DNA from 4 places in the Vibrio sp. R10-SF1-ISO8 genome. Region 1 is predicted to be linked to each of the others. Evidence: predicted binding sites of a transcription regulator. Region 1 holds the regulator's gene; each other region holds the start of a gene.
The links. The regulator CRP, encoded in region 1, controls carbon source genes, mostly activating them, when cyclic AMP is high. The targets are predictions, from matches to a motif close to TGTGANNNNNNTCACA.
Positions count from the first base shown of each region.

Region 2: a site for CRP is predicted at 2,220-2,235, ahead of pyrG (CTP synthase). Genes of this name have one in related genera too.
Region 3: a site for CRP is predicted at 2,421-2,436, ahead of recB (exodeoxyribonuclease V subunit beta). Genes of this name have one in related genera too.
Region 4: a site for CRP is predicted at 2,236-2,251, ahead of AC6R00_RS08175 (glycogen/starch/alpha-glucan phosphorylase). Genes of this name have one in related genera too.

Region 1 is NZ_JCBDHL010000016.1:189,624-193,585, reverse strand. Features, by position in the region: gene AC6R00_RS12815 (YheU family protein) at 1-172, shown strand, start outside; gene AC6R00_RS12810 (phosphoribulokinase) at 261-1,130, shown strand; gene crp (cAMP-activated global transcriptional regulator CRP) at 1,373-2,005, shown strand; gene AC6R00_RS12800 (DUF1338 domain-containing protein) at 2,366-3,157, opposite strand; gene astD (succinylglutamate-semialdehyde dehydrogenase) at 3,341-3,962, opposite strand, start outside.
Region 2 is NZ_JCBDHL010000021.1:42,616-46,577, forward strand. Features, by position in the region: gene relA (GTP diphosphokinase) at 1-1,041, shown strand, start outside; gene mazG (nucleoside triphosphate pyrophosphohydrolase) at 1,362-2,174, shown strand; gene pyrG (CTP synthase) at 2,321-3,961, shown strand.
Region 3 is NZ_JCBDHL010000008.1:135,226-139,187, forward strand. Features, by position in the region: gene recC (exodeoxyribonuclease V subunit gamma) at 1-2,227, shown strand, start outside; gene recB (exodeoxyribonuclease V subunit beta) at 2,535-3,962, shown strand, end outside.
Region 4 is NZ_JCBDHL010000010.1:555,536-559,497, forward strand. Features, by position in the region: gene malT (HTH-type transcriptional regulator MalT) at 1-1,819, opposite strand, end outside; gene AC6R00_RS08175 (glycogen/starch/alpha-glucan phosphorylase) at 2,386-3,962, shown strand, end outside.

The sequences.
Region 1 (3,962 bases):
AAATCTCATTCGTGAGTTCGTCCTGCGTGAAGGGACTGACTACGGGGATGTCGAGATCTCGCTGCAAGACAAAGTCGATCAAATACGTACCCAGTTGGAATCAGGGGAAGCGGTTGTTGTGTTCTCTGAACTGCACGAAACCGTTGATATTCAACTCAAACGAAAGTTTTAGTACTTTAGCGCATCGCATACAGTGACTGACCACTAAAGCGTGCTATAGTGGTTTTCGTTTAAAGGATTAGATTACGACAAGGTTTGTCATGTCAGCAAAACACCCGATTATTGCGGTTACTGGTTCCTCTGGAGCTGGTACCACAACGACTTCTGAAGCTTTCCGCAAGATGTTCAATATGATGAACGTTAAACCTGCATGGGTTGAAGGCGATAGCTTCCACCGCTTTACGCGCCCTGAGATGGATGTTGAAATCCGTAAGGCACGTGAGCAAGGTCGCCATATCAGTTACTTTGGCCCTCAGGCGAACGACTTCAATGGACTTGAAGAGTTCTTCCGCAAATACGGTCAAGAAGGCGTCGGTCAAATCCGCCGTTACCTGCATACGTTCGATGAAGCGGTTCCATACAACCAAATGCCAGGCACCTTTACGCCTTGGCAAGATCTGCCAGAAAACTCCGACGTCCTGTTTTATGAAGGTCTACATGGCGGTGTTGTCGATGGCGAGGTTAACGTATCACAGCATGTTGATTTTCTGATTGGCATGGTGCCTATCGTGAACCTTGAATGGATTCAGAAATTCGTTCGAGATACCCGTGATCGTGGTCACTCACGTGAAGCGGTGATGGACTCTATCGTCCGTTCAATGGATGACTACCTGAACTACATTACCCCGCAGTTTTCTCGTACTCATATTAACTTTCAACGTGTCCCTACCGTCGACACATCTAACCCGCTTAACGCCAAAGGCATTCCGAGTTTAGATGAGAGTTTTGTTGTTATCCGATTACGAGGCATTAAAAACGTAGATTACCCATATCTACTGGCAATGATTGATGGGGCATTTATGTCGCGTCATAACACGATTGTTGTCCCTGGCGGTAAGATGAGTTTTGCCATGGAGCTAATCGTTAAACCGATACTTCAACAGCTCATCGAAACGGGCAAAATTGGTTAATACCCACAGCTAGAACACGATTACTTTTCATACCGTGATCATGTGCACAGTTTTGCGTACTAAAACCCCAGTTGTACCCGATTAAAATCAAGAAATCGTTTTCGAAAAAGGATACTATTTCTTACCGAAACACAAGTTGGCTTGCAGCATTTGTAAAGTGCTCTTATCCTAGTAGGTCTTGATTAAGGCTTAGCTAAAATATGGAAAGCGGCAAGCGTACCCTGCAGAGGAAGTGAGATATTATGGTTCTAGGTAAACCTCAAACCGACCCAACATTAGAGTGGTTTCTTTCACATTGTCATATTCATAAGTACCCTTCAAAAAGCACGCTAATTCATGCGGGCGAGAAAGCTGAAACTTTGTACTACATCGTAAAAGGTTCAGTAGCGGTTCTTATTAAAGACGAAGAAGGTAAGGAAATGATCCTTTCTTACCTAAACCAAGGTGACTTTATCGGTGAACTTGGTCTATTCGAAGAAGACCAAGAGCGTACAGCATGGGTTCGTGCTAAATCTCCTTGTGAAGTTGCGGAAATCTCATTTAAGAAATTCCGTCAGCTTATCCAAGTGAACCCAGACATCCTAATGCGCTTATCTGCGCAAATGGCAAGCCGCCTACAAGTGACTAGCCAAAAAGTAGGTGACCTAGCATTCCTAGACGTAACTGGCCGTATTGCTCAAACGCTACTAAACCTAGCGAAGCAACCAGATGCGATGACTCACCCTGATGGCATGCAGATTAAGATCACTCGTCAAGAAATCGGTCAAATCGTTGGCTGTTCTCGTGAGACAGTAGGTCGTATCTTGAAGATGCTAGAAGAGCAGAACCTAATTTCTGCACACGGTAAAACTATCGTGGTTTACGGTACTCGTTAATTTCGATTAACCGCTAAAATTTTAAAAGCCACCAATGGAGACATTGGTGGCTTTTTTATCGAGAATCGAGAATCGAGAATCGAGAATCGAGAATCGAGAATCGAGAATCGAGAATCGAGAATCGAGAATCGAGAATCGAGAATCGAGAATCGAGAATCGAGAATCGAGAATCGAGAATCGAGAATCGAGAATCGAGAATCGAGAATCGAGAATCGAGAAAATTATGACTGATTAAGGACTCGTTCTGTCAACACCTTGTAGACATAAGGCTCTATCGCCTCACTACTAGCTCCCACCTCTCGAAGGACGAAGTCCGATCTCGACTCTCGCAGGGCGAAGCCCGAATCTCGCATCTACTCTCTACCCGTTCGTACTCTCGAAGATCTTGTCAGCAGAAGCTGCGACAAATCCTGGATAAAGTTCACCGTTGCTCATTGGGTAGCGCTTAGCAAACTCGTAGAAACCGCCAGGGATAATCTCTGTACCTTCAGTGAAGGTTACCGCGACTTTATCCGCCATCGTTGAAGATTGCTCTAGCAGCACATCAGGAGAGCCCTTCACTTCGCCACCAAACTCATTGATGGTAAAGCCGGAATCGCGTAGGTGGTCATTGACACCTTTTACTTCTTCAAACGCGTTGAGCTGATTGACGCTAACCGTAAAGTGGTTAGCGCCGTAACCATGCGCTGCTAACCAAGAAGCGTACTCACTTTCTTTCGCTAACGTCTGAAAGTCAGCAAAGCTGATGTCCCACAAACGACCGCCATACAAGAACTCATGACCTTTTAGCTTACTGGTGTCCAATTGCTCGACAAGCTTAGCGACAATAGCTTGTAGCTCGGCAGAACACTCTTCAACCTTCAATTCACTGATGAACACTTTTGGCTGTTTCGGGTCTGGGTGCTCATAATGTTTGGCAACAAGCTTCTTGCTTTCAAACACATAGTCACCGCATGGCTTGTAGCCTACGTCTAAGAATGGTTGTGCAAGGGTCGCAATGCCCAGGGGTTCTACATTGAAAGTGCGCAGAGCAATGTGGTCATTGATCAGCGCTTCGTCTTCTTGCAGAAGTTGGTGGACTTGTTCAGCAGAGGGACATAAGCGTTGAATATAGTCATTCCATAACTGTTGGAATAAAACATCTGGCGTCATAACGCCTCCTTGTAGGGGTGGTTTACGTAAATGGAGAATGAGTAGTTATCTGTTTAATTATAAAAAAGGCCATCCAACCAAATGTGTCCAGAAAGTTTGATCAGATAGCCTTCAGCCTGTGACGTTTCAAATGCCTCCCGGCTCGGGGAGGCGAGAAGGGAATTCCCTAAAATTTATGGTTTTTTATAGTTCAACACCTGGGCTTAGCGTTGCAGGAAGAAGTGTTTCTCCTCCTTCCATCGAAGCCATAGGGTAAGCACAGTAATCTGCTGCGTAGTAAGCACTTGGGCGTAAGTTGCCTGACGCGCCCGGACCACCAAATGGCGCATCACCGCTTGCACCAGTTAACTGGCGATTGCGGTTTACGATACCAGCACGAATATGGTCAACAAAGTATTCCCACTCACCGTCGTCAGTAGACACTAAACCTGCGGATAGACCAAAGCGAGTGTCGTTGGCTAACTCAACCGCTTTCTCTAGACCTTGGTAACGCACCACTTGTAGTAGTGGGCCGAAGTACTCTTCATCTGGTAGCTCAGCAATCGCGGTAACATCAATAATGCCTGGTGTTACAAATGCAGCTTCTCCGGCTTTAGCTTCAATTAAGCTCTCGCCACCTAGCTTTTGTAGATTTGCTTGAGCAGCAAGAATAAAGTCAGCAGCCGCTTTAGAGATCTGAGGGCCCATAAATGGTGCTGGCTCAGCAAATGGCTGATCGACACGAATCTTATTTGTTGCTTCCACTAGCTTGTTGACCAGTAAGTCACCTTTATCACCAACTGGAACATACAAACGGCGTGCACAA
Region 2 (3,962 bases), on a different contig from region 1:
CGTAGTCAGGTGTTTGATGATCGTGTGTATGCCTTTACCCCGCGTGGCGATGTGGTCGACCTACCAATGGGAGCGACACCACTCGATTTTGCTTACCACATTCACTCTGAAGTCGGTCATCGCTGTATTGGTGCCAAGGTCGCTGGGCGTATTGTTCCATTTACCCACAAACTGGCAATGGGTGATCAAGTTGAGATCATCACCTCTAAAGAGCCCAATCCATCTCGTGACTGGTTGAATCCTTCGATGGGCTTTGTGACTTCAGGTCGAGCACGCGCGAAAATCAACGCGTGGTTCCGTAAACAAAGCCGCGAGAAAAACGTCGAAGCTGGGCGCGATATTCTCGAAGTAGAATTGCAGAAAATTGGTGCAACTTTAAAAGACGCCGAGCAGTATGCGTTGAAGCGCTTTAATGTCAACAGTACTGATGAGCTGTACGTTGGCATCGGAAGTGGTGATTTACGTATCAACCAAGTGATCAACCACATCAATGCCTTGGTCAATAAGCCAACCGCAGAAGAAGAAGATCAGCAAGCCCTAGAGAAGCTTCAAGAGGCAGAAAGCAAAGCTCCAGCGCAAAGTCGTCCGAAGAAAGATGCCGTTGTGGTGGAAGGGGTCGATAACTTAATGACCCACCTTGCTCGTTGTTGTCAGCCGATCCCAGGTGATGAGATCGCAGGTTACATCACGCAAGGTCGCGGTATTTCAGTACACCGAGCAGACTGTGAGCAGCTTGAAGAACTGCGCCACCACGCACCAGAGCGTATTATCGACACGGTGTGGGGCAGTGGCTTTGTTGGCTCTTACATCTTAACCGTTCGCGTTGAAGCGATGGAACGCGGTGGGCTGCTTAAAGACATCACGACTTTGTTTGCTAACGAGAAGATCAAAGTGACCAGTATGAAGAGTCGCGTTGATTATCGTACTCAAATGTCGATCATGGACTTTGACTTGGAAGTGACCAACGTTGAGATTCTGCAGCGCGTTTCTAAACGAGTTGAGCAGATTAAAGATGTTATGTCGGTCAAGCGCCTAGGCTAATTTTTACGTTGTATTTGGCTTTCTAGCGGCGTTAGTTGCACTTATATCGCTCCATCACATAGGCAAGCTATGCTCAGGAGTCTCATAAGTTTACTGCCTTGCTAGAATAACCAACTACTTAGTAAAAAAACAAACATCGTCATTCCCTATAGAGAGGGACGAACGTGATAGGGAATCTCTTCAAGTGATTAGATACTCCCAACTTGTTCAGTTTCATTCGTGAGGATGACAGATAAAAATGAAAGGTGAGTGGTTTGTACTGCTCACCTTTTTATTTGAATGAAAGTTCTTTAGACAGAAGATTTAAAGGAAGAAGGAATATGAGTCACCCGATTGAACAGTTAGAACAGATTATGGCGCAGCTTCGTGACCCAGAAAGTGGTTGTCCTTGGGATCTAAAACAAAGTTTCGACACTATTGTTCCTCACACCATTGAAGAGACCTATGAAGTTGTTGATGCGATTCAAAATCGCGATTGGTCAAACCTAAAAGAAGAGCTTGGGGATCTGCTCTTTCAAGTTATCTTCTACAGTCAACTGGCTAAAGAGCAGCAGCTGTTTGATTTCTCGGAAGTGGTTGAAACCGTCAATGAGAAGCTGACTCGTCGTCATCCGCATGTTTTCTCTGATGTCGAGTTTGAGTCAGATGAGCAGATCAATGCCAACTGGGAAGCAGAAAAAGCAAAAGAAAAAGCTCAAGTAGGCAAAAAAGAACAAAGTATTCTAGACTCAATACCAAATTCTCTACCTGCGTTATCTCGTGCCACAAAGATGCAAAAGAAATGCGCTAAATATGGGTTTGATTGGGACTCGCTTGGCCCGGTAGTCGGTAAGGTTCAGGAAGAGATTGAAGAGGTAATGGAAGAGGCACTGCAAGTCGCTCCTGATGAAGAAAAAATTGAACTTGAGCTCGGAGACCTGCTGTTTGCAACGGTCAACTTATCGCGTCATTTAGGAAAAGACCCAGAGGTCGCGCTGAGTAAAGCCAACCGAAAGTTTGCTAAACGATTTAAAGGTGTCGAAGCCATGGTCGCAGAGCAAGGCAAACAGCTAACAGATTACGATTTAGATCAGTTAGATGCGTTTTGGGACAGAGTAAAAGCGCTAGAAGTAGATAAAGGTAGTGGCAACTAATCCGTTACTCGAATTTGATTTGAAGCAAAAAATAAAAAATTGCAGTGTGATAGATTTCACGTTGTGGCGGTTAAGGGCTTCTGGTATATTTATATCCCGTCCAGAAGAAATCCATTTTCCCTCATTCAACCAATTTCAGGTTAAACATGACGACAAATTACATTTTTGTTACTGGCGGGGTTGTATCCTCTCTAGGTAAAGGTATTGCAGCAGCATCGCTTGCAGCTATTTTAGAAGCTCGTGGTCTTAAAGTGACTATGATGAAGCTTGACCCTTACATCAACGTTGATCCAGGCACGATGAGCCCGACTCAACACGGTGAGGTGTTCGTCACTGAAGATGGCGCTGAAACTGACCTAGACCTTGGTCACTACGAGCGTTTCATCCGCACCAAAATGACTAAGCGTAACAACTTCACTGCAGGTCGTGTTTACTCAGACGTTCTAGCTAAAGAGCGTCGTGGTGATTACCTAGGTGCAACGATTCAGGTTATCCCTCACATCACTAACTCTATCAAAGACCGCGTAATCGCAGGTTCTGAAGGTCATGATGTTGCTATCGTTGAAGTGGGCGGTACGGTAGGTGATATCGAATCTCTGCCATTTATGGAAGCCATTCGTCAGCTAGCAGTAGAGCTAGGCCGTGAACGCGCAATGTTCATGCACCTAACACTGGTTCCTTACCTAGCAGCAGCGGGCGAAGTGAAAACTAAACCGACTCAGCACTCTGTAAAAGAGCTGCTTTCTATCGGTATCCAGCCAGATATTCTTGTTTGTCGCTCTGATCGCATGATCCCAGCGAATGAACGTAAGAAGATCGCTCTTTTCTGTAACGTACAAGAAAAAGCGGTTATCTCTATGAAGGACGTAGATTCAATCTACAAGATCCCTCAACTAATCAAATCTCAAGGTTTAGACGACCTAGTATGTTCTCGTTTCGGCATTACTGCTCCTGAAGCAGATCTGTCAGAATGGGAACAGGTAATCTACGAAGAAGCGAACCCAACGGGTGAAGTGACTATCGGTATGGTTGGTAAGTACATCGAACTACCAGATGCTTACAAATCAGTAAACGAAGCACTTAAGCACGCAGGTCTTAAGAATCGTCTAAGCGTTAAGATTAAGTACGTTGATTCACAAGATGTAGAAAGCAAAGGTAATGAAGCGCTAGAAGGTCTAGACGCTATCTTAGTACCAGGTGGCTTCGGTGACCGTGGCGTAGAAGGTAAGATCCTTGCGGCTAAATACGCTCGTGAAAACAAAGTACCTTACCTAGGTATTTGTCTAGGTATGCAAGTGGCACTGATCGAATACGCGCGTAACGTTGCGGGTATGGAAGGTGCACACTCAACAGAATTTAACAAAGAGACTAAATACCCTGTAGTTGGTCTGATTACTGAGTGGGTAGACGGCGATGGTAACGTTGAAGAGCGTACTGAGAAGTCTGACCTAGGCGGTACAATGCGTCTTGGTTCACAGCTATGTCACCTTGAGAAAGGGACGAAAGCGCGTGAACTATACGGTAGCGCGACAATCCACGAACGTCACCGTCACCGTTACGAAGTGAACAACAACCTACGTCCACAGATTGAAAAAGCAGGCCTGAAAGTTTCTGGTCTATCTGCTGACAAGAAACTGGTTGAAGTAATTGAGAACCCAGCTCACCCATGGTTTGTAGCGGCTCAATTCCACCCAGAGTTCACTTCAACACCTCGCGACGGTCACCCACTGTTTGCAGGTTTCGTGAAAGCGGCTGGTGAATACCAACGCGACGAATTAGAGAAGTAAA
Region 3 (3,962 bases), on a different contig from region 1:
CATGGTGGCGGACATCAATGCCTACAGCCCAGCCATTCAAGCCGTGTTTGGCAACGCTCCCGGTGAGCGATTTATCCCTTACTCTATTTCTGACCGTACCGCCGACCAAGAAAGCCCAATCCTTAATGCATTTATGCAGTTGGTTAACCTGCCAAACACCCGTTGTTTAGCATCTGAGTTACTCGAACTGCTTGAAACTCCGGCGATCTTAGCTCGATTCGGGTTAACGGAAGATGAGTTTATTTTGGCCAAACAGTGGGTAGAAGAGTCGGGTATTCGTTGGGGATTGAATGCAACCACAGGGCAAGAATTTGATTTGCCTGAGACAGCGCAAAATACTTGGCAGTTTGGTATTGAGCGCATGTTGCTTGGTTACGCCATGCCAGAATCAGCAGGGCTGTTTGAATCAAGGTCAGGAGCGCTTTCACCTTATAATGAAGTGCAAGGAATGGGTGCGGAATTAGCGGGCAAGTTGGCGCACTTTATTGAGACGGTCAGCGATTACCGACACAAACTGCTACAAACTCAATCAATTGATAGTTGGCGCGAAATACTGACCTTGCTGCTGGATGATTTCTTTAGTGTTGAACTGGAAGGTGAGGCGGCGCTGAAGTCGATTCGTGACACCTTAGCCAATTTAAAAGAGCAACTGACTGACGCTGCTTTCGAGCAGTCATTATCTCCGGCGATTATTACCACCTATTTGAACAACAAGCTGTCTGGGACGCGGATCAGCCAACGCTTCCTTGCTGGGCAAGTGAACTTCTGTACCTTGATGCCGATGCGTTCTATTCCGTTCAGAACGGTTTGCTTACTGGGTATGAATGATGGTGTCTATCCACGTTCTATGCCGCCAGAGGGCTTCGATCTGATGAATGGGCGAACCAAACCAGGGGATCGCTCTCGCCGAGATGATGACAGGTACCTATTCCTAGAGGCCATGCTGTCTGCACAGCAAACGCTATACATCAGTTATGTTGGCCGCTCAATCCAAGACAATACAGAGCGTGTGCCATCGGTGCTGGTTTCTGAGCTGATGGAGTATTGCCACCAAAACTACCGCCTAGATGGAGACGAGGTGTTAGCGAGTGATGAGTCTGGAGAAAAACTGCTATCAGAACTTATCACTCACCACTCTATGGTGCCGTTTAGTGCTACCGCGTTTGTCGGTGAGCATCCAAGTTATGCTAAAGAGTGGTTACCTGCGGTGAACAGATTAGGCCAGGTGAGCGGTGAGTTTAATCGACAACTGCAAGATTACTTACTCGATGCGACCTACCCGTTAGAGCTAGATCTGGTTGAGTTGCAACGCTTCTGGCGTTTGCCGGTGCAATACTTTTTCAATCGCCGCTTAAAAGTGATGTTTGAGCCACCGCTACCGGTAATGGAAGATGACGAGCCTTTTGTACTTAATGGCTTAGAAAGCTATCAAATGCGCGACAGTTTATTGGATAGCTTATTCAAACAGCAGCTTTCTGGTGGGCAAGATAGCAAGGGTGTGATTGAAAGCTTTGTTAAGCAGCAACGGGCGCAAGGGAAATTACCGGTTGGCGCATTTGGTGATATCGAGTTTGAAACTAACCGAGTTCAGGCGCAGGAGCTGGTGGAAAAACTGACTTTCTTATGTGGCAGCGAAGTTAATGACCTCGAAGTAAAGCTGACATTTGACGTCTTAGGTGAGGATAAAAAGATTAACCTAACTGGCTGGCTGACACAGTATTATCAGTCGGGTTTAATTCGTTTTCGCAGCGGTAAGATTCGCTCACAAGACTACTTGTCTGCTTGGATAGACCACCTAGCGATGTCGGCGATGGGCATTAGTAAGCGCACCCATATGATTGGTTATGATCGCAAGGAAGGGGTTGTTCATCTTATCTACCCTGAAATTGCAGATGCCAGCTACGCTCATAGCTTGTTAGCTGAGCTAGTTCGTTTGTTCTATCAAGGCATGACCGAACCCTTGTGCTATTTCCCGAGAACTGCATTAGCAGGTGTTGAAGCGGGATTCAGTCGCGGGAACTGGGTGGATGATGAAGAGAAATCATTCAAGAAAATGGCCGATACATTTAACGATGGTTTTATGGCAGCAGGTGAAGGCAATAACCCTTACATCTCGCGTATCTGGCCAAGTTGGAACGACAACTTAGCAGCGCAGGCACGCACCATCACAGCATTGGTACTGCAAACCCCTCGACTAGAGGCAAAGAGCAGTGAAGACATGCAATAGATCAGCTTAGTGGAAAACGGGTTGAAGGAAAGTAGGTGGCCGCCAGTAAATCATTATAGTGTAGGGCGTTCGCTGTACGGCCACAGGTCAGAGGGACCATTATTCTGTCGGTTTGTTGCAACTTGGCTGTTTAGACAAGCTCAGAGTTGCTCAACACATGGCGCGCATAGTAGCGGTTAGGTAACAAGCCTGCCGTGAGAAAGATCTCATAAAGTCCCAAGTTTTTAGGGATTTATATTAATAACAATCGTTTTTAAGTCTGGATCACATTTGGATCTCGGGTTTTCATACAAAGGGCAAATATTTTATGACAGCAACGTCAATGGTTACTCCGCTTAATGCCATGACTTTTCCCTTGCACGGTGCACGATTAATTGAGGCATCGGCGGGTACCGGTAAAACCTTTACTATCGCTGGCTTATACCTAAGATTGCTTCTCGGTCACGGTACATCCGAGACCAAACATCAGCTGCCGTTGACTGTCGACCAGATTTTAGTGGTGACCTTTACTGAAGCTGCGACTTCTGAGCTACGAGAGCGTATCCGAGAAAAAATTCACAAAGCTTATTTAGCGTTTAAACGAGTAAAGCAAACTGAATCGGGTGATGAAATAATTGATGCATTAGTTTCGGAGTTCAGTGACCACAAACAAGCCGCGGAGATCCTTTTGCAAGCGGAAAGGCAAATGGATGAAGCTGCGGTTTATACCATCCACGGCTTTTGCCAACGTATGCTAACCCAAAATGCATTTGAATCAGGTAGTCGCTTTAACAACGAATTTGTGACTGATGAGAGTCATCTTAAAGCTCAGATTGTTGCCGATTACTGGCGACGTAATTTCTATCCCCTGCCGCTTAATTTAGCAGGAGAGGTGCGTCGAATCTGGAATGCCCCCTCTGATTTATTGCGCGATGTGACTAACTATCTGACTGGTGCGCCACTGAGCCTGTCTGTGGCTGCGATGAGTGGCAGTCTAGCGGACTTACACCAACAAAATCTAAAGCGTATCGATGAATTGAAATCGCTATGGCGAGAGCATCAGGATGACTTTTTTGCCCTAGTTAGTGACTCTGACGTCAACAAACGCAGTTACACCAAAAAGTCTTTACCGACTTGGCTCGAAGCGGTCAATGTGTGGGCGGCAACAGAAACGACGGGCTATGACTATCCAGACAAACTGGAGAAGTTTGCCCAGAATACCTTGGTTGAGAAAACGCCGAAAGGCACCGCGCCGCAGCACCTTGTTTTTGAAGCGATTGATGCTTTCCTTGCTGCGCCAATCAGTCTTAAAGCGCCCATTCTTGCCCATGCGATTGAACATTGTCGCGAGATGTTGGCAAAAGCCAAACAGCAGAAACAGTGGCTCTCTTTTGATGACTTGCTGACTAATCTTTCTGCCGCTATTGATGGTGATGAATCTGAGCTACTTGCAGAGCGGATTCGAAGTCTCTATCCGGTCGCTATGATTGATGAGTTCCAAGATACCGACCCCCTTCAATACAGTATTTTTAGCCGTATCTATTTGAACAACCCTGAATGTGGTTTGTTTATGATCGGCGATCCCAAACAGGCAATCTACGGCTTCCGTGGCGCAGATATTTTTACTTACATCAAAGCGCGTAATCAGGTTTCGTCGCACTTCACTCTAGGCACTAACTGGCGTTCTAGCGCGGATATGGTCAGTGCGGTAAACCAGATCTTTGAGTTGCCTTCGAGCCCGTTTATTTACGATAAA
Region 4 (3,962 bases), on a different contig from region 1:
TGTGGTCGCCTAGAACATGTAAACCCTTGTAGGCACACTCTTCTGCCTCATCTAAGCGGTTCCAACACCACAGAATTTGCGCTCGGACGCGAAGCAAAAATTCATGCAGAGGCACTTGCTGTAATTGGTGCTCTTCGATCAGTTTGAAGGCATTATCCTGTACCTCATATGCCGCTTGAACATAGCCTTGAGCAATGAGGATTTCACTCTGCTGAAGCATTGCCCACAAGGCCTGATGATAGACTTGGTATTGGCGAGCCAGCTTTTCTGTTTGTTGCATCATAGGTAGGGCGCGGCTTAGATGCCCGAGTACGTGGTTAACTTCACCGACCACTGAGGTTGCAACGATGCGACTGCGATAAACCGTACTGTCTACTTGACTCAGTGCTAGTTCAGCAAGTTCGAGCGCTTTCTCTGGTTCGTCTTGGTTAATCGCAACCTGAGCACGCAGAGCATTGAACTCTCCCTGCTCTTTAGCACTTAATACAATGTTTAGCTGCTGCATCTGCTCATCGGCTTTCGACAATAAGTCACCGACATCGTTATATCTGTGCTGGCTTTGAGCCAACCAAGCTTGCAGCATGCAGAGTTTAGGCTCGCTATAAAGTTGCTCAGAGGTGAGGGTATTGATCGCTTTTTCTAGCGTAATTAGCTCACCGCCGTTAAACATCTTCCAACCATACTGGCTTAAGATATCCGCTGTCAGTTGGCTGTTATTGGCTTCTTGAGCATGACGCAACGCTTGGTGAGGTGAAGAGAGTTTCAACCAAGCTTTTGCTGCTGTTTGATGCAGTTGTTTCTCTTGTTGAGGAATACGCGCAGTACGTTCGTGAGCGAGAAATTCTGCAAACAGGTTGTGGAAGCGATACCAGTTTTGCTCGCCCTCTAGCGGGTGAATAAACAGGCCGAATCGGTTTAGTGACTCAATCATGCTAAGGGCATCTTCACGCTCTGTCAGCTCGCAGACCAACTGATCATTGAAATGATCGAGTACCGAACATTGAAGTAAGAAATGACGCGTTTCTTTGTCGAGAAGATCAAACACCTCTTCAACCAAGTAATCCCATAGATGAGCGTGATTAAACTGAGAGAAAGATTCCGCTGATTGAGCTAAGGTTTTATGCTGGTGCTGGGCTTGCAGAGCGATAAGTTGCAATGCTGACGGCCAACCTTCCACATAGTTTCTTAGATTACTTGCCGTTGCATCGTCAATGCCGTCCGCGACTCGTTGGTTAAAGAATCGAGTGGTCTCTTCCGTATCAAACGCGAGTAACTCGTCGCCAATTTCGATCATCAGATCGCGAACACGAAGGTTAGCGGTGCCAAGTGGTGGAGCTGCTCGGCTGGTTACAACCAAAGTGACGTTATCTGGCATATGTTTGAGGAAGAAGCGCATCGCTTCGTGAATTTCATCTTCTGAAATTAGGTGGTAGTCGTCTAGCACCAAGTAACACTCTTGATGGAAGTTCGACATTTCCGTGAAGACTTCGCCAAACAATGAGTGAAGCGACGAGAATTGACGCTTTTCCGCTAGCTTTTGTGAATTCGGGCAACTGCCATCCGTCGCTTTATTGAGCGCTTGTAGCAGGTAGTTGATGAAGCGGAATGAATCGTTATCGCTCTCATCAATACTGTACCAGCCTACGTGTGACTTATCTGATAGCCATTGGGCGGCCATCGTGGTTTTTCCATAGCCAGCAGGAGATCTAAACAAGACCAGTTTGTAAAATGGAGCTTGTTGAAGAAGGTCTAGTACTCGTGGTCGGACAATCGCATTATGTAAGCGAGCCGGGCGAGTTAATTTCGAAGGAATCCACATCTTTTTGTCCCTATGCCGTGCCCTATATTTAGAGGATCACGTAATTCCAATCAGCTTGGTACGTAATTGAGTAAATATTGTGCAATTAAGCTTATTGGCAAGGATGTTACTTGAGAATAATCGCTACAGTTATTGATCGACGGCGGGTTTTTCGCGTAATTCACATTTTGATGCTAACTACGCCCTATTTTTGTGATTCTTGTCACTTATTGGTGGGGTGAATAATGGGATTTGATCACCCACTTGCACCAAAAAGCATGTAATTTGCATCGTCTAGCAAATCTTATTGTGACCGAGTATGCATATTGTTCAATTGACTATGTTCCTCTACACATATCTTTAATACATCAGTTATAGGTTAAATGCGTTGATGGCGTGATCCCTATCACCAGAGCTCAGACGATGTTGAATTTAAATGAGAGTTAGATCACTGAGCCCTTGGTAATACGCCCTCTACGCCCTTCGTCCTCCTCCCAAATTGCCGTGTTGTGGGAGGATGTTTTGCTGTTCATGTCAATGCACGATATGGCACAGATGGATTAGAACCAATAAGTGAGATTTCTCTAATGAAACCTACGCAACAGAAAAATTTTGATAAAGCGACTTTCCAAGCTGATGTGAAGAAGCACCTTTCAGCAACTTACGCTAAGACTGAAGAGACTGCGACAGCGCGTGAGTGGTATTTAGCTATGGGCAAAGCGCTTGCTGAACTAACAACATTTGACTTGCTTAAAACCGAGCAAGATCCAAAAATCAAAAACGCAAAAAGCGTTAACTACTTATCTCTAGAATTCCTAATTGGTCGTCTGACAGGTAACAACCTAATCAGCATGGGTCTATATGATCAAATCACTGATGCGATGGCTGAACTAGGTCAAAACCTAACGGACCTACTTGAAGAAGAGCGTGATCCTTCACTGGGTAACGGTGGTCTAGGTCGTTTGGCAGCGTGTTTTATGGATTCGTGTGCTGCACAAGAATACCCAACAGTAGGTTACGGCCTACACTACGAATACGGTCTGTTTAAACAATCGTTCGAAGAAGGTCGTCAGCAAGAAGCACCAGACGCATGGCGCGGTGTTGAAGGCTACCCTTGGGAAGTCGCGCGTCCTAAACTTGCGCAAGAAATTGGCTTCTATGGTCATGTCGAAGTAACACATGAGAACGGTAAAGAAGTTCGTAAATGGGTACCGGGTATGAGCGTAAAAGCAATGCCTTGGGATCTACCAATCGTGGGTTACGAGTCAGATACAGTTTACCCACTACGTCTTTGGGAATGTCAGGCAATTGCACCATTCTCACTAGCGAGCTTTAACAACGGCGACTACTTTGAAGCGCAGCACGCTCTTATCGATGCGGGCAATATCACTAAAGTTCTCTACCCGAATGATAACCACGAGAAAGGCAAAACTCTGCGTCTAATGCAGCAGTACTTCCACTCGGCGGCATCGGTACGCGACATTCTACGTCGTCATGAAGAAGCAGGTTTTGCGCTGGCTGATCTTCCTAAGCAAGAAACAATTCAGCTTAACGATACGCACCCAACAATTGCTATCCCAGAGCTAATGCGCATCCTTATCGACGAGAAAGGTCTATCTTGGGATAAAGCGTGGGATATCAGTGCAAATACTTTTGCCTACACTAACCACACGCTACTACCAGAAGCACTAGAAACGTGGCCAGAGTCGCTGATTCAGCGTCTACTACCTCGTCATATGGAAATCATTTTTGAAATCAACCACCGCTTCCTACAAGAAGTACGTAAGATGTGGCCTGGTGATGGTGAGAAGCAAGCGAAGCTGTCTATCATCCAAGAAGGTTTCAACCGCATGGTTCGCATGGCTAACCTTTGTGTTATCGGTTCTTATAAAGTCAACGGTGTAGCAGCGCTTCACTCAGAGCTAGTGAAGAAAGACCTATTCCCTGAGTTTAACGAAATCTTCCCAGGTAAACTGACTAACGTAACAAACGGTGTAACGCCTCGTCGTTGGTTGAAGTTCTGTAACCCAGGTCTGTCTCAGCTGATCACTGACAAGATTGGCAGCGAGTGGCCAGCAAAACTTGAGCAGTTAGAAGGTATTGCTAAGTTTGCAACTGACGCTAAGTTCCAACAGGAATTCATGGCAGTTAAGAAGCAAAACAA